Regions from separate parts of the Nonomuraea sp. ZG12 genome, predicted to be linked through region 1. Evidence: riboswitches for the same ligand, from Rfam matches in the RefSeq annotation. Region 1 holds a riboswitch; the other holds the start of a gene.
The links. Region 1 has a riboswitch for glycine ahead of gcvT (glycine cleavage system aminomethyltransferase GcvT). Riboswitches for the same ligand answer to the same signal wherever they lie in the genome.

Region 1 (15,557 bases):
TCTCGCGCAGGGTCTCGCCGTCGCCGGAGCGGGCGGTGAAGCGCATGCCGTTCGGGTGCTCGGGCAGTGAGATCTTGCGTTCGAAGATCAGGTCCTGGCCGACGACGAACGGGATCTCGTGGGTGCCGTACAGCTTGACGGTGCCGGACTCGCGCATGGCGGCCAGCCGCTCGTCGATGGTGTCGACGTCCACCAGCTCGGGCTTCTCGCCGGACAGGCCCAGCAGGACGGCCTTGTCGCTGCCGTGGCCCTTGCCGGTCAGGCCGAGTGAGCCGTACAGGATCACTTCGACGCGCGTCGTACGGTCGAGCAGCCCGTCGGCGTGCAGCCCACGCGCGAACTTGTGGGCGGCGGCCATCGGGCCGCCGGTGTGGGAGCTCGACGGGCCGATACCGATCTTGAACAGGTCGAAGACGCTGATCGCCATTGATGCGCCTTTCAGCTAGGCCGGGGCCCGGTGGCGGGCCCCGGCGGCCGGATCAGGAATCGCCAGAGGTGAGTGCGGCGTACTCCTCGGCGGACAGCAGGTCTTCCGCATTGCCCTCCACGCGCACGCGGAACATCCAGCCCTCGCCGTAAGGGTCGCTGTTGGCCAGCGACGGGTCGTCCACGAGGCTCTGGTTGACCTCCACCACCTCGCCGCCGACGGGGGTGAAGATCTCGCTCACCGACTTGGTCGACTCCACCTCGCCGATGGAGTCGCCCGGCTCGATGGTGGAGCCGACCTCAGGGAGCTGCACGTAGACGACGTCACCCAGGGCTTCGGCGGCGAAGGCCGTGATCCCGATGGTCGCGATGAGGCCGTCCTCAAGACCGGCCACCCACTCGTGCTCCTTGGTGTAGCTCAGGTCCTCAGGGATGTTGCTCACTTGTTCCTCCTGTAAAAGGGCAGCTCGACCCGGTCCACGGGCTCATGGCTGCCCCGGATGTCCACGGCCAGACCTTCATTGACCCCGGTGTCGACGTAGGCCAGCGCGATGGGCTTGCCCAGGGTCTGGGATGGCGCACCACTGGTGACCTCGCCGACGACGGCACCGTCCTTGGTGACCGGGTAACCGTGGCGCGGCACCCGGCGGCCTCGCGCGACCAGGCCGACGAGACGGCGCCGTGGCGGGATGTCCTTGACCGCCTCCAGCGCCGACCTGCCGACGAAGTCGCCCGGCTTGTCGAATTTCACCACTCTGCCCAGGCCCGCGTCGAACGGGGTGAGCGAGACGCCGAGCTCGTTGCCGTACAGCGGCATGCCGGCCTCCAGCCTGAGCGTGTCGCGGCTGGACAGCCCCGCGGGCCTGAGGTCGTACGGCTCGCCCGCCGCCGTCAGCGCGTGCCAGAGCGGCACGGCGTCCTGGTTGGCGATGAAGAGCTCGAAGCCGTCCTCGCCGGTGTAGCCGGTGCGGGCGATGAGCGCCTGCCGCCCGTCGACCAGCCCCGGCAGCCCGGTGTAGTACTTGAGCCCGGTCAGGTCGGCGTCCGTGAGCGTGGCGAGGATCTCCTGCGCGCGCGGACCCTGCACGGCGATCAGTGAGTACTGGTCCGAGCGATCCTCAACCACCACGTCGTACGACTTGGCGCGGGTTTTCAGCTCATTGCCGACCATTTCATAGTTCGAGGCGTTGGCCACGACCATGAACTCCTCGTCCCCGAGCCGGTAGACGATGAGGTCGTCCAGCACCCCGCCCCGCTCGTTCACGATCATGGTGTAGCGGGCCCGGCCGGGCTCCATCGCCGACAGGTGACCCACCAGCGCGAAGTCCAGCGCCTCACCCGCCTGCGGCCCGGTCAGGAAGATCTCGCCCATGTGCGAGAGATCGAACAACCCGGCCGCGTGGCGGACCGCGTTGTGCTCCGCGGACTCGCTGCCGTAACGCAACGGCATGAGCCATCCGGCGAAGTCGGTCAGCGTGGCGCCGAGAGCCTCGTGTACGTCTCTCAACGGTGTGAGTCGGGACATGTGTCGCACCTCAGGACAGGGACGGATGCACGGATCATCCTCCCCCTCTGTCGTCGTTGCCTGAGAGCTTCGCCCGGGGATTTGCCGGACTTTCACCTTCGGCGAGGCCACCAGGCCTGCTTTCCAGAGGACACCTCGTCCGTACGGTCCTTTTCCTTGAGAGGTTCGCGGGGAGGGCTTGCTCCTTCAGGGGCCCCGACCGGCTGTCAGGACGCTCTCCCGTACGGTTTCGACGGTGATGTCCGCAAGCCTAGTGGCGTCACGGGCCTGTTGTCGCGCCCGGCTTCCAGGGGAGTGAACCCGCCCGCACGCCCGGGGTCAGCAGGCGGCTATCAGGGCTTCGAAGAGGGCGCAGTCGGTGGCGGCTTCCGGGTGCCACTGGACGGCGATGGTGAAGGGGTGGGTGTCCAGTTCCACCGCCTCGATCGTGCCGTCGTCGGCCGTGGCGGTGGCCGTCAGGGTTGGGGCCAGGCGGTCGGCGGCCTGGTGGTGGTAGTGCGGCACGGTCACGGGATCGTCGCCCAGGGCCTTGGCGACCCGGCTGCCGGGGGTGGGCCGGATGGGGAGGTGGCCGAACTCGCCGGGGGCGGGGGAGTGGCCGGTGTGCCCGACGACGTCCGGGAGGTGCTGGTGGAGAGTGCCGCCGAGGGCGACGTTCAGGACCTGGAGTCCTCGGCAGACACCTAGGTAGGGGAGACCGGCGTCCAGGGCCGCGGTCAAGAGCGCAAACTCCGCCTCGTCACGAAATTTCCGGACATAGCCGGTTTGGTCGTGCGGCTGCTCCCCGTACCTGCCGGGGTCGATGTCGCCCCCGCCGGCCAGGATCAGCCCGTCCAGCCGCCCCACCAGCGCCGCCGGCTCGCCCGCCGGCGGCAGCACCACGGGCTGCCCGCCCGCCCGCACCACCTGCTCCACATAGGTGTACGGCAGCAGCGCGACGGTCATCTCCCAGACCGTGAACCGCGCGGGCTCGACGTAGGACGTGATGCCGATCAACGGCCGCTTCATCATCTTCCCCCCTACAGCGGTGTCACGTACGCGCCGGAGATCCCCCCGTCCACCAGGAACTCCGACGCCGTGATGAACGAGGCGTCGTCGCTGGCCAGGAAGGCGACCGCGGCCGCGATCTCCGACGCCTCGGCGAACCGCCCGACCGGCACGTGCACCAGCCGCCGCTGGGCCCGCTCGGGGTCCTTGGCGAACAGCTCCCGCAGCAGCGGCGTGTTGACCGGCCCCGGGCACAGGGCGTTGACCCTGATGCCCTCGCGGGCGAACTGGACGCCGAGCTCCCTGGACATGGCCAGGACCCCGCCCTTGGAGGCGGTGTAGGAGATCTGCGAGGTGGCCGAGCCCATGACCGCGACGAACGAGGCGGTGTTGATGATGGAGCCCTTGCCCTGCCGCCGCATGTGGCCGATGGCGTGCTTGCAGCACAGGTAGACGCTGGTGAGGTTGACCTCCTGGACGCGTCGCCAGGCGTCGAGGCCGGTCTCCAGGATCGAGTCGTCGTCCGGCGGGGAGATGCCCGCGTTGTTGAAGGCGATGTCCAGGCTGCCGTAGGTGTCGAGCGCGGTGGCGTACATCCGCTCGACGTCGTCCTCACTGGTCACGTCCGCCCTGACGAACAGTCCGCCGACCTCGGTCGCCGCCTTGGTCCCGGTTTCCTCGTCGATGTCCACGCAGACGACCTTCGCGCCTTCCTGTGCGAAGCGGCGCGCGGTGGCCAGGCCGATGCCGCTGCCCGCGCCGGTGATGACGGCGACACGGTCCTGCAAACGCTGCATAGCTCCACTCCCTGTCTGATGGGTCGTTCACCGCTCCTCATTCGCTTCGCGAGGTGCCTCGTTCCCCGGCCCTTCACTCCGCTCACTGCGTCGGGTTCAGTCCCACGAGATGAACACGTTCTTGGTCTCGGTGAAGGCCGCCAGGGCGTCCGGGCCGAGTTCTCTGCCGAGTCCGGACTGCTTGAAGCCGCCGAACGGGGTCCAGTAGCGGACGGAGGAGTTGGAGTTGACCGACAGGGCGCCGGCCTCGACGGCTCTGGCCACTCGCAGGGCCCGGCCGACGTCGCGGGTCCAGATGGAGCCGCTCAGGCCGTACGGGGTGTCGTTGGCGATGCGCACCGCCTCGGCCTCGTCGGCGAACGGCACCACCGACACGACCGGGCCGAAGATCTCCTCGGTGAACGCCCGGTCGGTGACCGCCGAGGTCAGCACCGTCGGCGGGAACCAGTAGCCCTTGCCCTGCGGGCAGGCCCCTTGCAGGTACGGTGCGTCGTCGACGAAGCCGCGCACCCGATCCAGGTGCTCGGCGCTGATCAGGGGGCCCATCTCGGTGTCCGGGTCGAGGGGGTCGCCGACCCGGATGTCACGCACCGCCTCCGACAGCCGCTGGAGGAACTCGTCGTAGGCCCCGGCCTGCACGAGGATGCGGGAGCGGGCGCAGCAGTCCTGTCCGGAGTTGTCGAAGACGGCGTACGGCGCGGCCTTCGCCGCCTTCTCCAGGTCCGAGTCGGCGAAGACGATGTTCGCCGACTTGCCGCCGAGTTCGAGGGTGATCCGCTTGACCTGGGCCCCGGCCTTGGCCGCGATCTGCTTGCCCACCTCGGTCGACCCGGTGAACACGATCTTCGCGACGTCCGGATGCTCGACCAGCCGGGCTCCCGCGACCTCCCCTGCCCCGGGCAGCACCTGGAGCACCCCCTCGGGGAGGCCCGCCGCCAGGGCCAGCTCGGCCAGCCTCAGCGCGGTCAGTGGAGTCCACTCGGCGGGCTTGACGATCACCGTGTTGCCCGCCGCGAGCGCCGGCGCGACGCCCCACGACATGATCAGCATCGGGAAGTTCCACGGCACGATGACGCCCACCACGCCCAGCGGCTCCTGGAACGTCACGTCCACGCCGCCCGGCACCGGGATCTGCAGGCCGTGGTTGCGCTCCGGCGCCCCGGCGTAGAAGTGCAGGACGTCGCGTACGGCGCCCGCCTCCCAGCGGGCGTTGCCGATGGGGTGACCGGCGTTGGTCACCTCCAGCCTGGCCAGCTCCTCGCCGTGCGCGTCCACCAGGTCCGCGAAGGCGCGCAGCAGCCGCGCCCGCTGCCCCGGCGCCACGTCCCGCCAGGCCGCCTGGGCCTTCCTGGCACGCTCCACCGCCCGGTCGACCTCGGCGGCGTCGGCGAGCTCGACGTCGGCGACGACCTCTTCCGTCGCCGGATTGATGATCTTCATACGGCTCACATCCGCTCGAAGCCGCGGAACAGCTCCCAGTCCGTCACGGCAGCGTCGAAGGCCTGCAACTCGATCCTGGCGTTGTTGGCGTAGTGCGCCACGACCTCGTCGCCGAAGGACTCGCGGGCCAGCTTGGACCCCTCGAACAGCGCCAGCGCGTCGCGCAGGGTGTGCGGCACGGTCTCGGCGTCCGTGGCGTAGGCGTTGCCCGCGAATGCCTCCTCCAGCGGCAGCTCGGCGTCGATGCCGTGGAGCCCGGCCGCGATCAGGGCGGCCACCGCGAGGTAGGGGTTCACGTCACCGCCGGGCACCCGGTTCTCCACCCGCAGCGACGGGCCGTGGCCGACCAGGCGCAGCGAGCAGGTGCGGTTGTCCACCCCCCACTTGACGGCCGTGGGCGCGAAGCTGCCGGGCACGAAGCGCTTGTAGGAGTTGATGTTGGGCGCGTACATCAGGGTGAGCTCGCGCATGCAGGCGAGCTGCCCGGCGATGAACCGGGCGCCCAGCTCGGACAGCCCGTGCGGTCCGTCGCCCGCCATGACGAGGTCGCCGTCCGCGCCGCGCAGCGAGATGTGGACGTGGCAGGAGTTGCCCTCGCGCTCGTTCGGCTTGGCCATGAAGGTGATCGACTTGCCCTCCTGGGCCGCGATCTCCTTGGCGCCGTTCTTGTAGATCGAGTGGTTGTCGCAGGTCCTGAGCGCCTCGTCGTAGCGGAAGGCGATCTCGTGCTGGCCCAGGTTGCACTCGCCCTTGGCGGACTCGACGTAGAGTCCCGCGCCCTCCATGTCGCGCCTGATCCGGCGCAGGAGGGGCTCGATGCGGGCCGTGCCCAGCAGGGAGTAGTCGACGTTGTAGAGGTTGGCGGGCGACATATCGCGATAACCGCGTTTCCACGCCTCTTCGTAGGTGTCCTCGTAGACCACGAACTCCAGCTCGGTGCCGACGTACGCGCGCAGTCCGCGCTCCTCCAGCCGGGCGAGCTGCCTGCGCAGGATCTGCCGCGGCGAGGCCACCACCTCGGCGCCGTCCTCCCAGGCCAGGTCGGCCATCAGCAGCGCGGTGCCCTCCTGCCAGGGCACGCGCCGCAGGGTCGACAGGTCCGGCCGCATCACGAAGTCCCCGTACCCGCGATCCCAGGACGACATCGCGTAGCCGCCGACCGTGTTCATCTCCACGTCCACCGCGAGCAGGTAGTTGCACCCCTCGGAGCCGTGGTGCAGCACCTCCTCCAGGAAGTAGCGGGCCGACAACCGCTTGCCCTGCAGCCTGCCCTGCATGTCGGCGAGGGCGAGCAGCACGGTGTCGATCCGCCCCCGCGCCACCTCGTCCCGCAGCTCGTCGACGGTGAGGAAACCGGCGCCCGGTCGATCACTCACGTGGGTCGCTCCCATCTGGCCCGTTGATTGGGCTAGTCTCAGACCATTGATGTGCATGCTGGGATCGCTTGTCAAGACCCGAGGACACGTTGGACGAGTCGACGCGTTTGATGACGGTGTTGCGGCCGGTGCGGGCGGGCAACGCCTTCGAGGAGACCGTGGAACGGCTGCTCCAGGCGATCAAGCTCGGCCTGGTCGCGCCGGGCGCGAAACTCCCCGCGGAGCGTGAGCTCGCCGTCCGGCTCGGCATCAGCAGGGTGACCCTGCGCGAGGCGATCCGCGCCCTGCAGGACGCGGGCTATCTCGATGTACGGCGCGGCCGCTACGGCGGGGCCTTCGTCACCTACGTGCCGCCCGTCCCCGGCGCGACCGATCTGCGCCAGGTCGTCGCCGACATGGGCGCGGCCGACCTGGCGGACGCCCTCACCTTCCGGATGGCAGTGGAGTGCGGAGCCGCTCAGGCGCTGGCCGCCACCGAGCTCACCGACGAGCAGCGCGCCACCCTGCACCGCGGGCTGACCGACCTGGACGAGGCGTCCCTGGCCGACTACCGACGCCTCGACACCGCCTTCCACCTGTCCATCGCCGAGCTCACCGGCTCCTCCCTGCTGGCGGCGGCCTGCGCCGACGCCCGGCTGCGGGTCAGCGACCTGCTCGACGCGATCCCCATGCTCCAGGTCAACCTCGACCACTCCGCCGCCCAGCATCGCGCCATGGTGGCGGCCATCCTCGCCGGTGACCCCGACGCCGCCCGCCGCGCGGTCGCCGAGCACCTGGAGGGCACCGCCGCGCTCCTGCGCGCGTTCCTGTCCTGAGAGTCATGCCTGAACACGATGAGGACAGCGAGACCAGGACGGCGAGATGGGGACAAGCAGTCCGAGCGGGCTCGTAGAGTCGATGTCAAGGTCATGGAAAATTGGTTCGAGCACAGCATCATCGCCACAGGACGGCTGCCGCTGTTCTGTTTCTTCGCCGCGCTCATCGTGGCCTTCATGGCCACCCGCATCAACGTGCGGCTGATCAGGGCGAAGGTCGGCTGGTTCCGCAACGTCAACGTGGGTGAGATGCACATCCACCACGTGGTGTTCGGCGTCGTGCTCATGCTGGTCGGCGGCGTCGCCGGGCTGATCGTGTCCGGCGCCTCGCAGGAGGGCTACGCGGTCGCCGCGTCGGTCTTCGGCGTCGGGTCGGCGCTCGTGCTGGACGAGTTCGCGCTCATCCTGCACCTGCACGACGTCTACTGGGAGGAAGAGGGCCGCACCTCCGTCGACGCGGTGTTCATCGCGGTCGCCGTCACCGGGCTGCTGCTCGTCGGGCTGCGCCCGCTCACCTGGGACTACGGCACCCCCGTGAGCCCGGCCGCGCTGGTCGTGGCCAACCTCGCGCTGGCCGTCATCACGCTGCTCAAGGGCAAGATCTGGACCGGGATGGTCGGCCTGTTCGTGCCCGTCCTGCTGCTCGTGGGCGCGGTGCGGCTGGCCAGGCCCGGCTCCCCGTGGGCGTACTGGTTCTTCGCCGACCGCTCGCCGCGCAAGATGGCCACGGCCATCCACCGGGAGGACCGGTGGCGGCGGCCGGTCATCCGAGCCAAGATCGCCTTCCAGGAGTTCCTGTCCGGCCGCCACGACCTGCCCTCCACCCGGCGTGCCCGGCTGAGGCGCGACACCTAGGGCAGCGGCAGCAGCCCTTCGTGGCGGACCGTCCACGAGCCGTCCGCCGGGAAGCCGGGCGCCGGCCCGCTGCCGTCCCAACCGGCGGCCATCAGGGCGACCGCCGCCAGGAGCCCGCCGTTGCCGGGCAGGTAGACGGGCAGCGACGCCGTCTGCCTGTTGTGCCCGTTGAGCAGGTAGGTGTTCTTGGCGGTGGGCATCAGCAGGGCCGCCAGCGCGGTCTCCGGCTCGCCCAGCCGGGTCGCCGTCATCGCGATGGCCGGGTAGTCCCAGCCCCACGTCGTCTCCCACGGCCAGGTTGCCATCACGTGCCGCAGCGTCGCGCGCATCGTCTCCGGCTCGATCAGGCCGGTGGGAGGGACGACGCCCAGCGCGTACAGCATGGACGGATGGTCGTCCGGCACGGTGTACGGCGGGGCGTCCATCGCGGCGTAGACCCCGTCGCGGACCAGCGGCCTGGACAGGCCGGCGGCCACCTCCGACCAGGACGGCTCGGGTTCGAGGCCGAGCAGCCGCCGCCATTCCTGGGCGATCTCCAGCGCCCACGCCCAGTAGGCCAGCTCGAACGTCGGGTTCGCCGCGCTCGCCCGGACCTCGGCGTACGACTCCTGCGCCGGCACCAGCGGCGGCCCGAGCGTGTGACCGCCGGGCCCCTTGACCGGGAAGGCCGCCATGAAGGCGGCGGTGTCCATGACGATGCCCGCGTACCGGGTCAGCGCCTCGCGGGAGCCGGTCGAGCGGCGTACCAGCTCGGCCAGGAAGATCGGGTGCGGCTGCTGCCACACCAGGAACGGCCCGATCGGGCTCGGGCTCTCCCGGCCGTCGGGCGCGACCTGCTTGGGCCAGCGCGCGCCCGGCAGTCCCTGCCGCGCCGCGGTCTCACGGGCCCGTCCCAGGATGGCGTCGTACCAGCCGAGGCTGCGTTCGAGCAGCTCGGAGCGCCCCCACAGCGGGAAGTGCGCGCCGTGCCACCAGTGCATCTCCAGGTGGAAGCGGCCCCGCCAGCTGTTGGTCATCAGGCCGGTCTCCTGCGGCGGGGTGGAGCCCGCGCAGTGGATCGCCGTGAGGTACTGCGACAGCACGACGCGGCGCTCCAGCTCCGGCGCGCGCTCGTCCTGGCTGCCGGACAGGTCCAGCGCGCCGCCGGTGCTCCAGAAGCGCGCCCAGTGCCGCTCGGACGCCTCCAGCACGCGCTCGTACGCGGGCAGGTCGGCGGGCGGCTCGGGCCCGAAGGCCACCACCAGCTCGACGACCGGCTGACGCGAGGTGATCAGGAACTCGTGCGGCCCGTCCGCGCGCACCTGCGCGCCTTCCGGCAGCCCGACCGCCACGCCGTACCGCGTGTCGTCGAGCACCCGCTCGACGGCGAATCCGCCGGGCGTCTCCCGCAGCGCCGACGTGTGGGCTTCCGGCCGCGACCAGTCCGCCGCGTTGCCCCACGCCTGCGACCCGTAGGGAAAGGCCAGGCGTACGGCCAGCCCTTCGGTGAGCAGCCGGGACGCCACCCGCACGGCCAGGATGTCGCGCTCCGGATGGCAGGCGGTGGTGACCTGGACCGGGGTGCCCCCCAGCCGGTGTTCGCCGGTGATGACCCCGGTCCACAGGTCCAGCCGCTGGCGGACGTCGCGCACGTCGGCGGGCTCCAGCGGCGCCTCACCCGGCCGGGCCAGGCCGATCCTGGCCAGGTCCAGCCGGTGCGGGTTGTTGCGCAGCCACGCCTCCGCGGCCGAGGCGGGGTTCTCGCCCGTGCCGCTCAGGTCGCCGCGCATGTCCACGTACGGGACCGGACCCCGGGGGGTCTCGTACGTGGACATGGTGTCCGCCAGGTCGTACGAGCCGGGGACGCTGTGCCAGCCCCATGAGGACATGGTGCCCAGCAGCGTTCCCGGCCCGTTCCCGGTGCGGTCCTCGACCGGGTAGGAGTCCGGGAAGGTCTGCAACCCGGTGACGTCGACGGTGAAGCAGAACTCGCCGTTGCCCACGGACAGCGGCGACTCCGCCACGATCTCCGTCACCTCGACCGCGTGCCGGCCGACGAGCGCACGCCTGTCGATCCCGGTGCCCGTCACTGCTGGATCGCCGTCCCCACCTGCTTGATGAAGTCGGCTGCGGCCTCGGCCGGCTTCGAGCGGTCGAACAGCACCTCCGCGTTGATCCGGTCAAGGATGTCCGGCGTGTCCGTGGAGCCTGTCGGGCCGATCACCAGCGCCGGGCCGGCCTTCGGGGTCACCTCGTCGATGAACTTCGCCTGAACGACCTCGTCCTCACTGAGTGAGCTCTCGATGGCGGTGCGGACGTCGGAGTTCGCCGAGATGCCGCGGTCGGCGAGGATGATCTTCCCTGCCTCGGGGCTGTTGACCAGGAAGTCCACGAGCTTGGCGGCCTCCTGCGGGTGCTCGCTCTTGGCGTTGACGGTGTAGAGCTGCGAGGCCTGCAGCCACATGCCGGGCTGTGTGGCACCGCTCTCGCCCGGCACCCGCATGAGCTCCAGCGGGTGCCCGGACGCCTTGCGCAGGGCGGTGAGCTGGTTGCTCCACTCGAACTGCATCCCGGCGAGGCCACGGCCGATCAGTGACTGCTCGGGCGCGGGCTGGGTGATGAGCTCGGCGGTCTGCGAGGCCGGCGGGGTGGCCCCGGCGTCACGCAGTTCGAGGGTCATGTTCCACCAGTCGACGAGGGTCTTCTCGCTGATGCCCACCTTGCCGTCCGCCGTGTAGAGGGCCTCGCCCCGCTGCCGCGCGAAGATGTCCAGCATGTCGGTCTTGGTGGGGTCGGCCAGGCCGAAGGTGCCCTTCGGGGACTTCTCCGCGATCTCCTTGGCGATCCGCTTGAAGTCGTCCCACGTCCAGGTCTCGTCGTCCGGCAGCGGCACGCCGGCCGCCTTGAACACCTCGGGGTCGACCACGAGGGCCACCGTGTTGACGCCGGTCGGGACGCCGTACTGGACGTTGTTGAACTTGCCGTTGTCCAGCGCGGCGGCGCCGATCTTGTCCGTCTTCAGCACGCCGCTGACCGTGGACAGGTCGAGCAGGGCGCCGCGGTCACCGTACTCGCGCGGGTAGGCGCCGCCGAGGGTGATGACGTCGGGGGCGCCGCCCGCCGCGACCTCGGTGGCCAGGCGGTCGAAGTAGGAGTTGAAGTCGGTGAACGAGCCCTTGATCTTGATCTTCGGGTTCTGCTTCTGGAAGGCGTCGATGACCTTCTGCGTGGCGGCGGCCCGGTCGTTGTTGCCCCACCAGCTGAACTTCAGCTCGATGGTGCCGTCCGCGCTCTCGCTCGCGCCGCCGCCGCAGCCGGCGGTCGCTAAGAGCGCGGTGGTGAGGCAGAGCGCCGCCAGGCGGCGGGATGTGGGCTTTCTCATGGGTCTCTCTCCGGGGGTTTAAAACGATTTAATGGACCGTACGTGAAACTCTGCTGGGGCGTTTACTTGAATCCCGTGGTCGACAGGCCCTGCGTCAGGTAGCGCTGGCCGGCCAGGAAGAAACCGAAGATCGGCACCAGACCCACGATCGACATCGCGAAGAGCTGACCCCACGCCGTCTCGCCCTGACCGTCCATGAAGGAGCGCAGTGCGACCGGCATGGTCCACAGGTCCGGATCGGTGAGGAAGATGAGCTGGCTGAAGAAGTCGTTCCAGGTCCAGATGAACGTGAACAGCGCCGAGGTGGCGAGCGCCGGCACCGACAGCGGCATGATGATCCGCCAGTAGATCCGGATGTGCCCGCACCCGTCGAGGCGGGCGGCCTCGTCGAGCTCCCGGGGCAGGCCCCGGATGAACTGCACCATTAAGAAGATGAAGAACGCGTCATGGGCCAGGAACTTCGGCACGATGAGCGGCAGGTTGGTGTTGATCCAGTCAAGCTGGGAGAACAGCACGTACTGCGGGACGATCAGCACATGGATCGGCAGCATCAGGGTCGCCAGCATCGCGGCGAAGAAGAAGTTCCTGCCCCGGAACTTCATCCGGGCGAAGGCGTAGGCGGCGAGTGAGCACGAGAGCAGGTTGCCGATGACCGCGAAGATCGCGATCACCGCCGAGTTCCACAGGTAGTAGTGGAAGGGGTGGCTCAGCGCCGTCCAGCCCCGGAAGTAGTTGCTGAAGTCCAGCTCAGTGGGCCAGATCGACGGGTCGCGGAAGATGATCTCGTTGGGCTTGATCGAGCTCGACACCATCCACAGCAGCGGATAGAGCATGACCACGCCGCAGATGATCAGCAGCGCGTGCTTCGACAGCCGCCGTGTCCGGCTGCCCTCGCCTTGCCGCGCGCCTCTCACGTCAGTTGCCATAGAACACCCACCGCTTGGCCAGAAGGAAGTTGAGCCCGGTCAGCGCGGCGATGATGAGCAGCAGCGTCCATGCCATCGCGGAGGCGTAGCCCATGTCGAAGGAGCCGAAGCCGCGCTGGTAGAGATAGAGCGTGTAGAGCAGGGTGGAGTCGGATGGACCGCCCTGCCCGCCGCTGACCACGAACGCCTGGGTGAAGCTCTGGAACGCGCCGATCATCTGCAGCACGAGGTTGAAGAAGATGATCGGGGTCAGCAGCGGCATCGTGATGTGGAAGAACCTCGCCATCGTGCCGGCCCCGTCGACCTGCGCCGCCTCGTAGTAGGAGACCGGGATCTGCCGCAGGCCCGCGAGGAAGATCACCATCGGCGCGCCGAAGGTCCAGGCGTTCAGCACGACCAGCGTGCCGAGGGCGTAGTCCGGGTGGGCCACCCAGCTCACGCCCTCGATGCCGGCCATGGCCAGGAACTGGTTGATCAGTCCTTCCTTGCCGAAGATCTGCCGCCACAGGATCGCGATGGAGACGCTGCCCGCCAGCAGCGAAGGCAGATAGTAGACCGACCGGTAGAAGCTCAGGCCGCGCACGCCCCGGTTGAGCAGGAGCGCCAGTGCCAGGGCCAGGATCAGCTGGATGGGCACCGACACGAACACGTAGAGGAACGTCACCCCCAGCGACTTGTGCAGCCGGGGATCCTCCAGCATCTGCTGGTAATTCGCCAGGCCCAGCCATTCCGGCGGCTTGAGCAGCGTGTATTCGGTGAACGAGAGATAGAGCGAGGCCAGGATCGGTCCAATGGTGAAGACCACCATGCCGATGAACCACGGCGTCAGGAAGAGATAACCGATCCGGTCCTCGCGAGGACCTCTCGGAGCCAGGAAGCGCCGCAAACGGTTGTTTTGCTGTAACGGCGACGCAGGTGCGAGTGCACCCGTTTGTTCGCTCATCTATCACCCTTCGCCAGGTCGCGCAGGGGGAAATGCGCGGGTGGGAGTGGGCGGGCCGGCTTGCAACCCGGCCCGCGAGTAACCAGTTTCTAACAGAGCCGTCATTGGCTGTCAACGATCGGTGAACACCGCCTTGAGCTGGACAAACATCGGATGGAAGTTTTTTGGAAGGGGCTACGGCAACCGGTTGCAATCGCGTGCGGAAACCGGTATCTTGCGGCGGTGCCCGGTTCGGGCGCGCCGGTCCTGACTCGACGATTTAATGCATGCAGTGAAGCTTGAGCATGCGGGGAGAGCGGACATGAGCGCGCGTGATCACAGCAGGGACGAGCCGGAGCAGCCCGTCCGGCCCCCCGGCAAGCGCGGGCCCCGGCCCTGCGGCACGGCGACCATCAGCCGCGTCGCCGAGGCCGCCGGCGTCTCGCGGGCGACCGTCTCCCGGGTCATGAACGGCTCACCCACCGTCAACCCGGAGCTCGCCGCACGGGTGCGGGCCGCCGCCAAGGAGCTCGAGTACGAGCCGAGCCTGGTCGCCCGCAGCCTCGCGCTCGGCCGCACCAGCACCATCGCGCTCATCGTCCCCGACCTGGCCAACCCGCTGTTCCAGGGCATCCTGCGCGGGCTCAGCCAGGCCGCCGGAGAGGTGGGCCGCCGCCTGCTGGTCGCCGAGTCCAAGGAGGACGCCGAGGAGGAGATCATCCTCGCGGTGGAGGCCCGGCGGCGATCCGACGGCCTCGTCCTCGCCTCACCCCGGTCGACCGACGAACGACTCCGCGCGCTCAGCGACCGGCTCGCCCCGCTCGTGCTGCTTCACCGGGAGATCCCCGGCTCCACCCTGCCGTCGCTGTCCATCGACAACGCGGTCGGCATCGCGGGGATCATGACCCACCTCACCGGCCTCGGCCACCGCCACCTGGTCTACCTCGCCGGCCCCGAGGCCAGCGCGTCCAACCGCGACCGCCGCGCCGCGCTGCGCGCCATCGTGGCCGCCACGCCCGGCCTCGCCCTGACCGAGCTCGCATGCGGCGCCATGTTCGACGACGGCCACGCCGTGGCCCGCGAAGTGGTGGCGTGCCGCGCGACCGGCGTCATCGCGTTCAACGACATGGTCGCCTTCGGCGCGCTGAGCGGCCTGCACGAGCTCGGCGTCGCCGTCCCCGGCGACCTGTCGCTCACCGGGTTCGACGACATCCCCTTCGCCCGCTACACCACACCACCGCTGACCACGGCCTCCATCCCAAAGAACGAGCTGGGCAAGCAGGCCTGGGACAAGCTGTGGTCGCTGATGAACGGTGACACCGGCGGGCACAACGTCCGCTTCCAGCCGCGCCTGCTCGTCCGGGAGAGCACCGGGCCCTACCACCCCCTGAGGAGAACACCATGAAATGGATCAGCGTCCGCGGTGACCGCCTGGTCGACGACACCGGCCACCCCGTCACGCTGGCCGGCGTCGGGCTCGGCGGCTGGATGAACATGGAGAACTTCATCACCGGCTACCCGGCGACGGAGTCGCTCCAGCGTGCCGCGCTGCGCAAGGCGCTGGGGGAGGAGGGCTACACCAGGTTCTTCGACCGCTTCCTCACCGACTTCTTCGACGTCGAGGACGCGCGCTATCTGGCGTCCCTGGGCCTCAATTCCGTACGGATCCCCTTCAACTACCGCCACTTCGAGGACGACGACCGGCCGTTCGAGCTCAAGGAGGAGGGGTTCGCCCTCCTCGACCGCGTCATCCGCCTGTGCGCCGACGCCGGCCTGTACACCATCCTCGACCTGCACGCGCTGCCCGGCCGGCAGAACCAGCACTGGCACAGCGACAACCCGACGCACTGGGCCGACTTCTGGAACCAGCGGCAGTTCCAGGACCGGGTCGTGCACCTGTGGGAGGCCCTCGCCGACCGCTACAAGGACGAGCCCGCGGTCGCCGGGTACAACCCCGTCAACGAGCCCGGCGACGCCTCGGGCGAGGTCATCGGACCTTTCTACGAGCGGCTGGAGAAGGCGGTGCGGGCCATCGACCCGCGCCACGTCCTCTTCCTGGACGGGAACCGCTACTCCTCCGACTTCTCCGTCTTCGACGAGCCGTTCGCCAACACCGTCTACACCGCC
Region 2 (15,557 bases), on a different contig from region 1:
ACGGCAGGATCCGCCTGGCCGGGCCCGTGTTGTTCTCCGGCTACCGCTTCGGCGGCGAGCCGCCCCTGGACGGCGGCTGGTTCGTCACCTCCGACCTGGGCGAGCTGTCCGGCGGCAGGCTGCGCGTCCTCGGCAGGGCCGACGACGTCATCAACACCGGCGGCGAGAAGGTGGTGGCCGCCACCGTGGCGGCCGTGCTCGGCGCCCACCCCGGGATCGCCGAGGTGGCGGTGGTGGGCCGGCCGGACCCCGAGTGGGGCGAGGCCGTGGTGGCCGTCGCGGTCCCCGCCGACCCGGCGAATCCGCCCACGTTGTCCCAGCTCCGGGCCTACTGCGCCGATCGGCTGCCGCCCTTCGCCGCGCCACGGGAGTTGCGCCTGATGCCCCGCTTGCCCTTGCTGGCAAATGGGAAAACAGATCTCATGCGGCTAAAGTCCGGAACCTGATGACTTGTTGGATGCGTCATAGTGGGGAGAAGGAGGGAGCCTCATGAACCAGTCCCGCAAGACGTGGGCCTCTGCGGCGGTTGTCGGCGTGATCCTCGTCGGCGGCGTCTCGGTCGCGGCGGCCGCCTCGGCGGGCAGGCTCGACCAGGCCCGGGAGACCAGGGCCGTGGTGAAGGAGGACCCCACGTTCAGCCCGCCGCCGACCCCGGACGCCACCGACCGCGTCGAGGACGGCATCGTGGTCTCCGAGCAGCTCGAGTCCGACCCGGACGGCGTCGTCGGCTACTGGACGGACGACCGCCTGCAGGAGGCGCAGCCGATGCCGATGCCCGAGGTGAAGCCGGGCGAGCTCGTCCTGCCCGAGTAGGACCGTCAGGGCGGGCCGCATGGGGGGGTTCCGCCCTTTTTTCCACCTCACGGGAACAAATAACGGCCGACGGCGTTATGGATACTGGTGAGTCGCGCGGCCGGACGGGCCGCCCCACCATGAAACCCGCCTAGATCGTTTCCGCTCCGTATGGAGGAGGTGTCCTCATGCCCCGAACCGCCGTGGCGACCGCGACCCCGCCCGCAGACCTCGAGCAGCTCATTGACCGAGGGCGAAACCAAGGTCACCTTTCTCTGGCAGAGCTGCGTGACGCATTCGCCCAGGCCGGCATCAGCCCGGCTCAGGGCCGCTCGATCCTGCGCGAGCTCAGCGACGCCGGCGTGAGCCTGGCCGCCGAGGACGAGCCCGCACTGGCCAGGTCCGCCAAGAAGACCAAGCGCCCCACCAGGAAGGCTTCGAGTACCGAGACTACCGACTCGAATGCCGCGAAAGCAAAAAACAAGCCCACGAAGGCCGGCGACGAGGACGGCCCCGACGACCTGGCGCTGGAGATCTCCGCCGAGGTCGCGGAGGAGGTCGACGCCGAGAACGAGCCGCTCGACCTGGACGACAACCAGTCCGTGATGGGCGACTCCGTCCACACCTACCTCAAGTCCATCGGCCGCCGCACGCTGCTCACCGCGGCGCAGGAGGTCGAGCTGGCCAGGCGCATCGAGGCCGGCCTGTACGCGGAGTACAAGCTGGAGAGCACGCCCGACCTGACCGCGGCCCGGCGCGCCGACCTGATGCTCGTGGCGCAGGACGGCAAGGCGGCCAAGGACCACATGCTGGAGGCCAACCTCCGGCTGGTCGTGTCGGTCGCCAAGAAGTACACCGACCGCGGCATGTCCCTGCTGGACGTCGTCCAGGAGGGCAACCTGGGCCTGATCAGGGCCGTGGAGAAGTTCGACTACACCAAGGGCTTCAAGTTCTCCACCTACGCCATGTGGTGGATCCGCCAGGCCATCCAGCGCGGCTTCGCCGACTCGGCCCGCACCATCCGGCTGCCGGTCCACGTACTGGAGATGTTGTCGAAGCTGTCGCGCATCGAGCGCGACATGCACCAGCGGCTGGGCCGCGAGCCCACGCCCGAGGAGCTGGCCGTCGAGCTGGACAAGACCCCCGACCAGATCGAGGAGCTGCTGCGCACCAGCCGGCAGCCCATCTCGCTGAACGCGACGATCGGCGAGGACGGCGAGACCACGATCGGCGACCTCATCGAGGACGTCGACTCGCCGGAGGCGTCGGAGATCGTCGACCGCCAACTGCTGGGCGACCAGCTGCGGGGCGTGCTGCGGAACCTCTCACCGAGGGAGGCCAAGATCATGGCGCTGCGGTTCGGCCTGGTGGACGGCAAGCCGCACACCCTCGACGAGATCGGCAAGCACATGGGACTCACCCGTGAGCGCATCCGCCAGCTCGAGAAGGAGTCGCTGTCCAAGCTGCGCCACCCGAGCAACACCCGCCCCCTGCTCGACTGGGCCAGCTGAGCCCTCCGGGGCTCTGAGGCCCGTACGAGGGCGCCTCAGGGGCGGGCGGGTCCCGCCCTTTCCGGCGCCGAGCGCGCGGACGCCCTGACCCGGGAGATCTCCCGGACCAGGGCGTCTTTGGTCAGCGCCCTCAGCGGGCGGCGGGCACCGCGCGCGGCGTGCGCGGGATGCCCCACATCCGGTTGTCCTCGCGCAGCGTGCGCAGCCGGTCCGCCTCGGCGGTCCACATGACGCCCGCGGGCGTGGCCTTCGCCTTGCGCCGGGCGATGCGGTCGTCGTAGGCCTTGACGCCGAACGTGGCCCGCTGCCCCGCCTCGGCCGCGCGCAGCGCCTCGGTCAGCGCCTTGTCGAACGCCACTCCCGCGGCCCGCAGCTCGATGTCGTCGGCGTTGGCGGCGCGCAGCTCGCGCAGCGTCCGCTCGGCCATCCTCGCCTTGTCCAGCAGCTCGGGGAAGCTCTTGGAGATCTCCTGATCCGCGTGGAAGCGGACCTCGGCCTCGCGGCTCACCCGCGGACGGAAAAACGCCATCGACTCTGCCCTTCGAACTGTCGGCTCTTACCAGCGACCAGGGTACGCGGTGACGCGCCACGCCCAGTAACCGGATCCACGCGCCCGACGCCTTTACATAGTAAGATCCTCTGCATGCCCGCCAAGCGACCGCCCGTCCCCCTGTCCCGCGAGCGCATCATCGAGGCCGCGCTGCACATCGCCGACAGCCAGGGCCTGCGCAGGCTCACGATGCGCAGGCTGGGCGACGCCCTGGAGGTGGAGGCCATGGCCATCTACCACCACCTGCCCCGGGGCAAGGAGGCGCTGATGGACGCCTTGGCCGAGCACGTCACCGCCGTCCGCGTGGAGCAGGCGGCCACCTGGCAGGAGACCGCCAGGGCCTGGTGCCGGGCCAGCCGCGAGGTGCTGCGCGACCACCCCGGCGTGCTCGCGCTCGCCCTCACCAAGCCGCCGAAGGGCGGCACCGCCCTGGCCATCGGCGAGCAGGTCGAACAGCTCACCGACGGTGGCCTGCCGGACGCGGCCGACGCCGTACGGTCGCTGCGGGCGTTCGTCTTCGGCAGCGTCGCCGTCGAGGTCCAGCAGTCGGGATGGGCCGACCCTGAGGTGGACGAGTGGACCCGGCGCGACGAACGGGCCGACGCGGACTTCGAGCGCGGACTTGAAGCTTTGCTCCGAGGACTCCAAATCTAGTGTGCGTGTCGAGCTTGGCCCGTTATCCTGCATAAGGCACGCTGTGTCGAAGGTCACACGATCGGGGCATCCTCCTCTAACAGTCCTAACGGGCTATGTCGGAACGTGTGACACACAACGCACACTTGCTGCAAACGAAAACCCGAGCGCTCCCACCCCTCTTCCGGGAGCACCCACGAGATATCGGAGGCACGCCGATGTGCCCGCACGACCCGGTCTGTCCGTCTGCCGAGGCGCCCGACCGCGAGGCCGCACGCACCCTGGCCTGCCACCCCGAACAGGGGTGGAGCCTGCTGTGCAACGGCGTAGTCCTGTTCGAGGACACCGGGGAGCTTTTGCCCGGCGGCACCGCCATCGCCCCGCACCGCCCCGACCCCCTGGTCGGCGCGGCCTGACCCACACCCGGCCGCCCGCAGCGAACGCGGGCCGGTCACCCACGTCCCGCCCGTGAAGTCGGCGGGACGGCGAAGCCTCGACCGCCAGCACGGACCCCGCGACCCGAAGGGTCGCAGCACAGCCGACCGGCCCAGGCGGCGACCCGCAACCTCCAGCAGGTTGCGGGACCAGCATCCTCTCCACCACCGGGCGGTCTCCTGGGACAGGCGCCCGCCGTCCCGCTGGATCGCCGGCCGTCAGCTCCAGTGGCGTTTGAGCCACTCGGCGACCACCTCGCCCACGCGGGCCGGGTTCTTCTTCAGATCATGGCCCTCCCCCGGCAGCACCACCATCCACGTCGCGTCCGCCGGATCCGGGAGCCCGAACGGGTCCTTGTCCCCGCTGACCACCAGCACGTCCACCCCGGCCCCGCGCAGCTCGTCGGCCCTGGACCGGTCCGGCCTGCCCGGCGGATGCAGCGGGAAGGCGAGCGCCACCACCGAGGCCGCCCCCACCGCCTTGGCGGTCCGGCAGGCCACCCGCGCGCCGTTGCTCCGACCGCCCTGCACCAACGGCACCTCGGGCCACCGCGTACGCAGCTCGTCCAGCACGACCTGCCAGGCCTCGTCCTGCCGGGCCGGCGTCCCCGGCGCCCGCGCGCCGGCCACCCGGAACGCCTGCGTCACCCTGGCCACGCTCGCCCCCACGCCGAGCGCCGCGTCGCGCACCGCCAGGAGATCGGGCGCGTCCACTCCCCCGGCCGACCCGTGCGTCAGCACCAGCAGCATCCGGGCCCGCTCCACCTCGTCGACCTCGACCAGCGCAAGGCCCCGAGGGGTCATGATCTCCATGGCAGCACCGTACCTGGGGATGAGTTCGACATCGCTCTCAGGTGTGATGACGGCGCGCCCTTCAAGGATGCAGGATTACCCCTATGCGAGACACGAGACCCTTGCGCGAGGACCTGCAGGCGACGCTGGACGCCCGTCGCGACCTCGGTCCCGAGTACGAGCCCGCTCTGGTCGACTCGCTGGTCGAGCGCCTGGACGCCACCATCGCCGCCCGGGTCGACGCCGAGCTCCACCTGCGCGGCGTGCGGTCCCCCAAGCAGCGCGCCAGCGGCTCGGCCATGATCCCCATCGCCTTGGGCTCGATGGGGATCGGCATCCCGCTCACGGCCATTGCCAGCAGCGTCGGCCTGGTGGGCCTCCTGGCGGCCTGGATGGCCATCGTGGTGATCAACGTGGCGTCCGCGGTGGTCATCATGCGCCGCCCCTGACCCGGCGGCCAAGCCGCGCACACGGCGTAGGCGCGCGGCCGGTGCGGCCCGGAGGAGCAGCCGTGCCTCAGCCCGCGTTTCCGGGACGGGCCGGTTCCCAGATCGCCTCAAGGTCGGAGCAGACCACCCGCACCGTGCCGGTGAGAAACACCAACTCGTGGCCGCAGCCATGCTCATGCGGCATGATCTCGTCCAGCCGCAGGCTGTCCAGCCCGGCCTCCGGGTCCGCGTCGACCCGGACACCGGCCACCCCGGCATAGCGGATGACCAGGCGCTCGGAGTGCTTCCACGGATTGGGCTCCAGGCGAAGCTCCAGACCGTTCGGTCCCAGGGTCAGGCCACCGAATTGCAGGTCCTTCACACATCTGGGCCCAGCGAAGTCATAGTGGTCCGGATCACCGGCGAACGCCCGCGCCCCGACGGGCAGATGTGGGCTCAGCTCGGGCAGCTTGTCCAGGTACGGGGAGGGATCATGCATCAGCGCACCGTCCCGCCACTCCACCACGACCAGCTCCACCGATCTCCCCTTCAGTCCCCGGTACAGCGTTGTACGACGAGACGGCGAGGGGCGCACGACCAGATCACGCGCCCCTTGGAGCCTGCCCTCCGATCGCTGGCAGGTCGCCGCGCGCGGTCAGTCACGGTCGTAGCGCAGGCGCACCTCGGACGCGAGCGTCTCATCGTCATGATTCAGGCCGTACGCCCACACATGGTCGGCATCGTCGGCGCGTCCCCGTAGGGGGAGCGTGCGGGCCAGCAGCTCGATCGCGAGGGCGGTGGTCTGGCCCTCGCCGCCGTCCTCCACGGCACCGGCGAACTCGGCGCAGGCCAGCTCCAGGTGTGCGATGCCGAGCTGCACACGCAGCCGGGCCGCGTCGTCACCCGAGGCGTCCTCCAGGGCGTCGAGCAGCACCTCCGCCGCCTCCCCCGGCTCACCACGCTCCATGAGCAGGTCGGCAAGCTGCTGGCTCGCGTGCACCCGCACATCCGCACCACCAGGCCCACCCGCACTCCCCGCCGGGTGGCCGTACGCGCCTGTGTCTCCCGCCGCGTGGCCGGGCCCACGCGCGTCCTCTGCCGTGCCTGTGCCGTCGGCGTGGTCGGGGCCGCCGTTTCGCCCGCCGGTCGGGGGCGCGTGGCCGGTGTCGATGGCGGCGCGGAGCTCGGTTTCCGCCTCGTCGTACTCTCCGGTCTCCGCGGCGAGCCTGGCGAGCGCGAGGTGGGCGAGCGGGACGTAGGCCGGGGTGCCGACCCCCAGCACCGCCTGCCAGGCGCCCCTCGCCTGCCCGTAGCGGCCCTCGCGTTCGAACCCCTGGGCCAGGTGGCAGGCGGCCTGGGCGGCGAACTCGGGATGCCCGGTCGCGAGCGCGGTCCTGGCGGCGGCACGGGCTCCGTCGACGTCGCCACGCTGGTCGAGGACCACGGCGAGGCCGACGGCGGCCTGTGCCACGTCGGGGCCGCCGGGGGTGGAGGCGAGCTCCGCGAGTATGGCGGCCGCACCATCGAGATCACCGTCCTCGGCCAGGCGGCGGGCGATGTCCAGCGGCGGGGTCTCCAGCTCTGAGGACGTCAAGAGAGCTCCTTCGGCGACGATCGCACCGAGCCTAACGACTTCTGGCGATCATGTCTGCTCACTTGCGACCGTAGGCATGGCAGGTGCACATTTCAGCTGATTCAGGCAGTTCGCGGCGGCTCAGCACCAGTTCCCCCGGACACATCTCGACCTCAGCGCGGGGGACCGCGATCTCGACGACGAGGTCGACCGGCTGGTCCTGCTGGGTGCGCAACGTGTCGACCGGTCTCGCCATCCCGAGAACCCGCGGCCGGAAGTCCCCACGTTCGTGGTGGTCGCCGATCCCGAGGGCAACCCGTTCTGCGTGGAAGACCGCCGTCGCGGTTCCGAAGGGCTCCAAGCGCGGCCCTCGGGTCGCTGACGTCGGACGCCCCCGGCCCGCCGGGTGGCGGGCCGGGATGGGATCGGGGTAGGGCCGCGGTGCGGCCCGGGTGGGGCCAGGGTCAGTCCTCGTACGCCTCCAGCGGCGGGCAGGAGCAGACCAGGTTGCGGTCCCCGTACGCCTGGTCGATGCGGCGCACCGGCACCCAGTACTTGTCGTCCCGCAGCGAGGGCACCGGGTAGGCCGCCTCGGTGCGGGTGTACGGGTGGGGCCACTCGTCGGCGGTGAGCGCCTCGGCGGTGTGCGGGGCGTTCCGCAGGGGGTTGTCCGTCTTGTCGTAGTCGCCGGAGCCCACCTTGGCGATCTCGCCGCGGATGGCGATCATCGCGTCGGCGAACCGGTCCAGTTCGGCCAGGTCCTCGCTCTCCGTAGGCTCGATCATGAGCGTGCCCGCGACCGGGAACGACATGGTCGGCGCGTGGAAGCCGTAGTCGATGAGCCGCTTGGCCACGTCGTCGACGGTGACGCCGGTCTCCTTGGTGATCTGCCGCAGGTCGATGATGCACTCGTGGGCGACGAGCCCACCCCGCCCGGTGTACAGGACCGGGTAGTGCGGGGCCAGGCGGCGCGCGAGGTAGTTGGCCGACAGGATGGCCTGCTCGGTGGCCGCCGTGAGGCCGTCGGCGCCCATCATCCTGATGTACGCCCAGGAGATCGGCAGGATCCCGGCGGAGCCGTACGGGGCGGCCGAGACGGGACCGACGGGGGTGCCGTCCCGCAGCGGGTGGCCCGGCAGGTAGGCGGCGAGGTGCGCACGGACCGCGACGGGCCCGACGCCGGGGCCGCCGCCGCCGTGCGGGATGCAGAACGTCTTGTGCAGGTTCAGGTGGGACACGTCGGCGCCGAACTCCCCCGGCTTGGCCAGGCCGACGAGCGCGTTGAGGTTGGCCCCGTCGACGTACACCTGGCCGCCGGCGCCGTGCACCTTGGCGCAGATCTCGGTGATGGTCTCCTCGTAGACCCCGTGCGTGGAGGGGTAGGTGATCATGATGGCGGCGAGCCGGTCGCGGTGCTTGTCGATCTTGGCGTCGAGGTCGGCCAGGTCCACGTTGCCGCCGGTGTCGCAGGCCACGACCACGACCCGCATGCCCGCCATGACGGCGCTGGCGGCGTTGGTGCCGTGCGCCGAGGAGGGGATGAGGCAGATGTCGCGCTCGCCTTCGCCTCGCTCACGGTGGTAGGCGCGGATGGCGAGCAGCCCGGCGAACTCGCCCTGGGAGCCGGCGTTCGGCTGGATGGAGACGGCGTCGTAGCCGGTGACCTCGGCCAGCCAGCCTTCCAGCGTCTCGATGAGGTCGACGTAGCCGGCCGCCTGCGCCTCGGGGGCGTAGGGGTGGATGGCGGCGAACTCGGGCCAGGTGATGGGCTCCATCTCGGTGGTCGCGTTCAGCTTCATGGTGCAGGAGCCGAGCGGGATCATGGAGCGGTCGAGCGCGATGTCCCTGTCCTGCAGCCTGCGCAGGTAGCGCAGCATCGCGGTCTCGGAGTGGTGGTCGTGGAAGACCGGGTGGGTCAGGTAGCCGGACTCGCGCGCCAGCGAGGCGGGCACCGCGTCGGGTACCCGCGGGTCGTCGAGGGTGACGCCGTCGCGCTCGACGCCGAAGGCGGCCCACACCTGGGCGACCTCGGCCGCGCCGGTCTTCTCGTCGCAGGCGACGGAGACGTGGTCGGCGTCGGCCTGCCAGAGGTTGACGCCCCGCTCGGCGGCTGCGGCGACGATCCCGGCCGCGCGGCCGGGCACGCGGGCCAGCACGGTGTCGAAGAACTCCTGGTGGACGACCTCGACGCCGCCCTGTCGCAGGCCGTCGGCCAGGACCACGGCGTGCCGGTGCACGCGGGCGGCGATCCGGCGCAGCCCTTCGGGCCCGTGGTAGACGGCGTACATGCCGGCGATCACGGCCAGCAGGACCTGGGCGGTGCAGATGTTGCTGGTGGCCTTCTCGCGGCGGATGTGCTGCTCGCGGGTCTGCAGGGCCAGCCGGTAGGCGGGGTCGCCGTCGACGTCCACGGACACGCCCACGAGGCGCCCGGGCATCTGCCGTTGCAGGCCCTCACGTACGGACATGTAGGCGGCGTGCGGACCGCCGAAGCCGAACGGCACGCCGAACCGCTGCGAGGAGCCGATGGCGATGTCGGCGCCGAGCTCGCCGGGGGCGGCGACCAGCGTGAGCGCGAGCAGGTCGGCGGCGGCCACGACGAGCGCGCCGGCGGCGTGCGCCCGCTCGGCGACGTCGCGGAAGTCACGCAGCCGGCCGGAGGCACCCGGATACTGCACGAGCACGCCGAAGCACGCCGGCAGCTCGCCCGCCAGGTCGCTCTCCACGAGCGTGATGCCGAGCGGCTCTGCGCGGGTGGCCAGCACCGCCTTGGTCTGGGGCAGCGTGTCGGCGTCGATCACGAACACGTCGCTCTTGCTCTTGCCGGTCCGCCGGGCCAGCGTCATGGCCTCGGCCGCGGCGGTGCTCTCGTCGAGCAGGGACGCGCCCGCCACGGGCAGGGCGGTGAGGTCGGACACCACGGTCTGGAAGTTGAGCAGCGCCTCCAGGCGGCCCTGCGAGATCTCCGGCTGGTACGGCGTGTAGGCGGTGTACCAGCCCGGGTTCTCCAGCAGGTTGCGGCGGATCACCGCGGGCGTGACGGTGTCGTGGTAGCCCAGGCCGATCATGGAGGTGAGCACCTGGTTGCGGTCGGCCAGGGCACGCAGCTCGGCGATGGCCTCGGCCTCGCTCGCGGCGGCGGGCAGCTTGAGGCGGTCCTTGCTCCGGATCGCCTCGGGGACGGCCACGGCCACCAGATCCGCCACGGACTCGAAGCCCACGGCCTCGAGCATGCGCTGCTGCTGGCTCTGCGACGGCCCGATGTGCCGGGCGGAGAACGGCGGTGGTGACAGGTCGGTCATGGAGATGCCTCCCGAGGCGATGGAGACCGGCGCAGAGCGCGGGCGTATGCCAGGTCTCCCCCTCTGTCACCGCTGTCTTCGCGACCTGAGAGCTTCACCCCGCGGGGCTTGCACCGTCGGTGAAGCGCGCCTGGCGAGCGCGCCTGCTTTCCAGAGTTGCCTCACCCGAGCGGTACCGGTTGCCTGAGAGATTCCGGGGAGGTTGCTCCTTCGGCGCCCCGGTCCAGCCGGGGACTCTCCCGCATGGGGTCATCGACATGTCCTAGATTACTACCCTATTCGGCGCGCCCGTCGCCTCTGGGCCAGTTCGTCAGCGGGATGGTCGGCCGGGACGGTGTCCGCGACCGCCGCCCGTTCCCCCGGCAGCTCCGCGAGGGATCCCTCGACCTCGCGCCAGACCCGGCCGAGCGCGATGCCGAACACGCCCTGGCCACCCTGGAGAAGGTCTATCACCTCGTCCGCCGAGGTGCATTCGTAAACGCTCACACCGTCGCTCATCAGCGTGATCTGCGCGAGGTCGGCCACCCCGCGATCACGCAGATGCTGCACGGCGGTGCGGATCTGCTGGAGGGATACCCCGGTGTCGAGCAGTCGCTTGACGACCTTGAGCACCAGGATGTCGCGGAAACAGTAGAGCCGTTGGGAACCCGAACCTTGCGCTGCTCTTATCGTGGGCTCGACCAGGCCGGTGCGCGCCCAGTAGTCCAGCTGCCTGTAGGTGATGCCGGCTGCCGCGCACGCCGTCGGGCCACGGTATCCGATGTCGTCCGGCACCGTCGCGGGCTGCTCGTCGAAGAGCAGGCCCTGCTCTCCGGCACGCTGCCGCGCGCTCTCACGCCGTACCGGATCTTCCTGGCCGGCCGTCTTTCCCTCGCCGCTGCTGACCGCCACGCGGACCTCCGGCTTTCTCTCATCCCGCGGCCTGATCTGGGGGTTCGTAAAAAGGCGGCCACGGGTTTCACTTGCACCGTAGGACCGTGACCATGCCCAGTCAACGATCCGGCTCGGCGCGTCGTGAAGCGTAAATGCACTGAAATACCTACCCCGCCCTGCCAAAGTCTTCGGGAGAGATCGTGTCAAGGAACTCCCTGAACTTCTCCACCTCGTCCTCCTGGTCGTCGGGGATGATCACTCCGGCCTCCTGAACGACCTCCTCACTGGCGAAGATGCGTGCCCCGGTGCGCAGCGCCAGCGCGATGGAGTCGGACGGCCTGGCGCTCACCTCCACGCCGTTGGAGAACACCAGGTCGGCGAAGAAGATCCCGTCACGCAGGGCGACGATGTTGACGGCACGCAGGCCCACGCCGAGGGCGCTCAGCACGTCCCGGAACAGGTCGTGCGTGAGCGGCCTGGGCGGCGGCTCCTCCGCCTGGGCCAGGGCGATGGCCGTCGCTTCGGTCATGCCGATCCAGATGGGCAGGAACCGTTCCCCGTGTGCCTCCTTGAGCAAGACGATCGGCTGATTTGTGGGCATTTCTACGCGAACACCCACGACCTCCATCTGCAACACGGGCTGCTCCATATTCGACTGGCCGGCGACCCGGCACAGCTCATTGCTGGTCCGCTTCTGCAATTCAACGTAACACCCGGGGGGCCCTGAATGTCCCTCGGGCCGCTCATCGCCCGAGAACGCTCCGCACGCCCGTACGCAGCAGGGCCTCGTGCAGGTCGAGCAGGAGCGTGGACAGCTCCCTGGCCGTCTCGTCGGCCTCGCCGATCGCGCCTGGCGCCCGCCGTTTCAGGATCGGCGCCACGGTCTGCTCGACCAGACCGGCCTCCCGTTCGGCCGCCGCCTTGACCGCCCGCAGGTGGCGGGCGTGCAGCCCGAAGCGGGCCAGCGCGCCGACGCTGCGCGCCACCTTGAGCGCGTCCTCGTCATAACGCCTGGCCTTGGGCGCGAGCAGGCCGTAGTCCTCCAGCTCGGTGAGCGTCTCCTCGTCGAGCCCGGCCGCCTCCAGCAGCTCGGCACGGCTGAGGCGCACCTCCTGCTTGTCCTGCACGGCGCGGGGGCGGGCGAAGCTCTCCGCCATCTTGTCCTTGATCACCCTCAGCGGCAGGTAATGGTCCCGTTGCTCGGTGAGGATGTAGCGGAGCTGCTGGACGTGCAGGTGGGTGAACTTGCGAAAGCCCGACGGGGTGCGCTCCGGCTCGATGAGCCCCTCCCCCTCCAAGAAACGGATCTTGGAGACGGTGACATCGGGGAACTCGCCCTGCAGGAGGGCGAGCACCTCCCCGATGCTCATGTGCGAGCGTGCCGCCTGCGAGGTCATGTGCCGGCGGGTGTCCGCATCAGGAACAGCAGCCGGAACTTTCCGATCTGCACCTCGTCGCCGGAGTGCAGCGGGACCTCCTCGATGCGCTCCCTGTTGACGTAGGTGCCGTTGAGGCTGCCCACGTCACGCACGGAGAACAGGCCGCCGCGCTGGCGGTAGAACTCGACGTGCCGGCGGGAGACGGTGATGTCGTCGAGGAAGATGTCACTCTCCGGATGGCGCCCGGTGGTGGTGAGGTCCTTGTCGAGCCGGAAACGGCTGCCCTGGTTGGGCCCCCTGGTCACGGTCAGCAACGCCGCGCCCGGCGGGAGCTGTTCGACCAGCGCCCGTTCGGCCAGCAGCATGTCACCGGTCTCTGCCTCGTACGCCTCGATTCCCGCGACGGAGATCGTCGAAGTGGTGTCCCCTGAGACCTCCGGTCTGGTCAACGGTGACCCACAGCGAGAACAGAAACGGGCATCCTCGGGGTTGGCGTGCCCGCACTGCGTGCAGTAGACGCTCGGCATCGATCGGCTCGGCCTCCTACCGCGAAGACGCGGCAACGGTGCTCGGGGCGCGCCTCGCTTCGCTCTCAAGTTTGCGAATGCCGCAACTTACGCTGATCAGCGGCAAAGGTCAAGGCGGGGCGCTGGACGACAGGTTCGGACGCTGACAAAGTTACCGCCGCCCCTGCCTGAAGGTCCATGCCGCCGCGCCTTCTAACATTACGATCTTGCACCCCATACGACAAATCACCGTCGCCCCGGGGTCGTGGGCGCGGCCCCGGGCGGTCACATGGCGGCCTGCTCGACCACGGTGGCCCACCGCTCCAGCAGGAGCTGGGCGGTGTCGACGTCGGAGGCCTCGGCCCACAGGTCGGTGACGGGCTCGGTGGCGGCGGGCAGGATGAGCACCCAGCTGCCGTCCTCCCCCACCACCCGGACCCCGTCGGTGGTGTCGATGTGGTAGCCCTCGGGGGCGGACTCGGCCGCCTCGATGACCGAGCGCATCACCGCGCCCTTGGCCTTCCACTGCGTCGGGATCGCCCGCTTGAGCAGCTTCGCCTCGGGGATCCTGGCGTCGATCTGGCTGAGCGAGAGCCGGGTGCGGGCGACCAGCCCCAGCAGGCGCATGAACGCGGCGGGACCGTCGAGCGCGGGGCTGAACTCGGGCACCACGAAGCCGCCCCTGCCGTCACCGGCGAAGATCATGCCCGGTCCGGCGGCGGCGGAGGTGAGGGCGTCGACCGCGGTGGAGGTCCACTGCACCTGCACGCCGTGGAAGCGGCAGACCTGCTCGGCGACCCTGGTGGTGGTGATCGGCAGCGCCACCCGGCCCGCCCGGCGCTCGGCGGCCACCAGGTCGAGCACCACGAGCAGGGCGCGTTCCTCGCTGATGAACTGCCCCATCTCGTCCACCAGCGCCACCCGCTCGCCGACCGGGTCGAAGCGCACGCCGAAGGCCGCGCGTGAGGAGCTGACCAGCTCCGACAGCCGCTGCAGGTCGCGGCGGCGCTCGGCGAGCGTCTCCGTGGGCGACAGGTCGTCCAGGACGGCGTTGACGGTGAGCACCTCGATGCCCACCCGGCCGAGCAGCCTGGGCAGCACCAGCGAGGAGGTGCCGCCCGCGCAGTCGACCACGACCTTCATGTCCCTGACGCCGGTCATGTCCACCCGGCGCAGCAGCTCGTGGGTGTAGTCCTCGACGGCTCTGGACGGGTAGGTGAGCTCGGCGATCTCGCCGGGGAAGGCGCGCCGGAACTCCTGGCGTGAGAAGACGCGTTCCAGCTTGCGCTGGGCGGCCGGCGACAGGTCGGCGCCCCGGTCGTCCATGATGACGATGTCGACGCTCTGCGGGTCCCCGGCGGTCGTGCGCAGCGCGATGCCACCCGCGGCCGTCCCCCGCGAGGAGTGGAAGCGGGTCACCGGCAGCGGCGCGGCCTCCAGGTCGAGCACGTTGATGGCGCTGGCGGTGAGCGCGCTGATCACGGCCCGCTTCAGCGCCCTGGCGGCCAGGGAGGCGTCACGGGAGGTGACGACGCGCTCGCCCTTCTTCAGGGTGGTGGCGTAGGCGCTGGCCAGCCGTACGCACAGCTCGGGGGTGATCTCCACGTTGACCAGTCCGCTGACGCCCCGCCGACCGAACAGGCTGCGCTGGCCGCGCGACTCCCAGATGACGCTGGTGTTGACGACGGCGCCCGCCTCGATGGTCTTGAACGGGTAGACCCGCACGCCGCTGGAGACGTACGCCTCCGCCTCGATGACGCATTCGTCGCCGATGACGGCGTTCTCCTCGATACGGGCGCCGCGCATCACGTCGGTGCTCTTGCCGATCACACAGCCGCGCAGGTGGGTGCCGGGGCCGAGGTAGACGTTGCTGTGGACGATCGCGCGATGCAGGAAGGCGCCCTCGCGGACCACGGCGTTGTTGCCCAGGACGGTGTATTCGCGCAGCTCGGCGCCGCCCTCGACCTTGGCGTACTCGCCGATGAACAGCGGGCCCTTGAGCACCGCGTCCGGCTCGACGGAGGCCGACCCGGCCACCCAGACGCCGGGCGACAGCTCGAAGCCGCCGATATCCAGCCTGACCTGGCCGGACAGGGCGTCGGCCTGGGCCTTGCGGTAGCTCTCGTGGGTGCCGACGTCCTCCCAGTAGCCGTCGGCGACGTAGCCGTAGATGGGGGCGCCGCGCTCGAGGAGCGCGGGGAAGACGTCGGAGGCCCAGTCGACGGACTCTCCGGCGGCCACCTCGTCCAGCACCTCCGGCTCCATGATGTAGATGCCGGTGTTGACGGTGTCGGAGAAGACCTGGCCCCAGGTGGGCTTCTCCAGGAAGCGCTGCACCCGGCCGAGTTCGTCGACGATGATGATGCCGAATTCGAGCGGGTTGGGAACCCGCTTCAGACCAATGGTGACAAGAGCCGAATTTTCCCGATGGAACCGGATCATGTCCGATAAATCGATATCCGTCAGAGCGTCGCCTGAGATGACCAGGAAGGGGGCGTCGTGCAGGCGGGCGGCGGCGTTCTTCACGCTGCCCGCCGTGCCCAGCGGGATGTCCTCGGTGGCGTACTCCAGGCGCATGCCCAGCTCGTCGCCGTCGCCGAAGTAGTTGCGCACCAGCGCGGCCAGGAACTGGACGGTCACCACGGTCTCGGTGATCCCGTGCCGCTTGAGCAGGCGCAGGACGTGCTCCATGATCGGACGGTTGACCACGGGGAGCAGGGGTTTGGGCTGGTTGGCCGTCATCGGACGCAGCCGAGTGCCCTCACCGCCCGCCATGACGACCGC

Region 2: another riboswitch for glycine. It lies ahead of gcvP (aminomethyl-transferring glycine dehydrogenase); the one in region 1 lies ahead of gcvT (glycine cleavage system aminomethyltransferase GcvT).

What each region holds. Positions count from the first base shown of each region.
Region 1 is NZ_JBQHCW010000003.1:200,325-215,881, reverse strand. It holds gene ACTMTF_RS12820 (L-serine ammonia-lyase) at 1-427, opposite strand, end outside; gene gcvH (glycine cleavage system protein GcvH) at 480-869, opposite strand; gene gcvT (glycine cleavage system aminomethyltransferase GcvT) at 866-1,951, opposite strand; glycine riboswitch at 1,989-2,085, opposite strand; glycine riboswitch at 2,086-2,183, opposite strand; gene ACTMTF_RS12805 (gamma-glutamyl-gamma-aminobutyrate hydrolase family protein) at 2,270-2,959, opposite strand; gene ACTMTF_RS12800 (3-oxoacyl-ACP reductase) at 2,971-3,735, opposite strand; gene ACTMTF_RS12795 (aldehyde dehydrogenase family protein) at 3,832-5,175, opposite strand; gene ACTMTF_RS12790 (glutamine synthetase family protein) at 5,181-6,551, opposite strand; gene ACTMTF_RS12785 (FadR/GntR family transcriptional regulator) at 6,662-7,366, shown strand; gene ACTMTF_RS12780 (hypothetical protein) at 7,460-8,221, shown strand; gene ACTMTF_RS12775 (hypothetical protein) at 8,218-10,290, opposite strand; gene ACTMTF_RS12770 (ABC transporter substrate-binding protein) at 10,287-11,582, opposite strand; gene ACTMTF_RS12765 (carbohydrate ABC transporter permease) at 11,645-12,508, opposite strand; gene ACTMTF_RS12760 (carbohydrate ABC transporter permease) at 12,498-13,451, opposite strand; gene ACTMTF_RS12755 (LacI family DNA-binding transcriptional regulator) at 13,753-14,835, shown strand; gene ACTMTF_RS12750 (glycoside hydrolase family 5 protein) at 14,832-15,557, shown strand, end outside.
Region 2 is NZ_JBQHCW010000001.1:1,206,881-1,222,437, reverse strand. It holds gene ACTMTF_RS05700 (AMP-binding protein) at 1-446, shown strand, start outside; gene ACTMTF_RS05695 (hypothetical protein) at 490-813, shown strand; gene ACTMTF_RS05690 (RNA polymerase sigma factor) at 981-2,303, shown strand; gene ACTMTF_RS05685 (hypothetical protein) at 2,434-2,832, opposite strand; gene ACTMTF_RS05680 (TetR/AcrR family transcriptional regulator C-terminal domain-containing protein) at 2,947-3,507, shown strand; gene ACTMTF_RS05675 (DUF5999 family protein) at 3,705-3,902, shown strand; gene ACTMTF_RS05670 (alpha/beta hydrolase family protein) at 4,140-4,733, opposite strand; gene ACTMTF_RS05665 (hypothetical protein) at 4,817-5,161, shown strand; gene ACTMTF_RS05660 (hypothetical protein) at 5,229-5,678, opposite strand; gene ACTMTF_RS05655 (tetratricopeptide repeat protein) at 5,796-6,734, opposite strand; partial or broken gene ACTMTF_RS05650 (VOC family protein) at 6,919-7,095, shown strand; gene gcvP (aminomethyl-transferring glycine dehydrogenase) at 7,178-10,015, opposite strand; glycine riboswitch at 10,176-10,267, opposite strand; gene ACTMTF_RS05640 (MerR family transcriptional regulator) at 10,286-10,906, opposite strand; gene ACTMTF_RS05635 (bifunctional nuclease family protein) at 11,055-11,525, opposite strand; gene ftsR (transcriptional regulator FtsR) at 11,632-12,258, opposite strand; gene ACTMTF_RS05625 (FHA domain-containing protein) at 12,282-12,794, opposite strand; gene ACTMTF_RS05620 (sugar phosphate nucleotidyltransferase) at 13,059-15,557, opposite strand, start outside.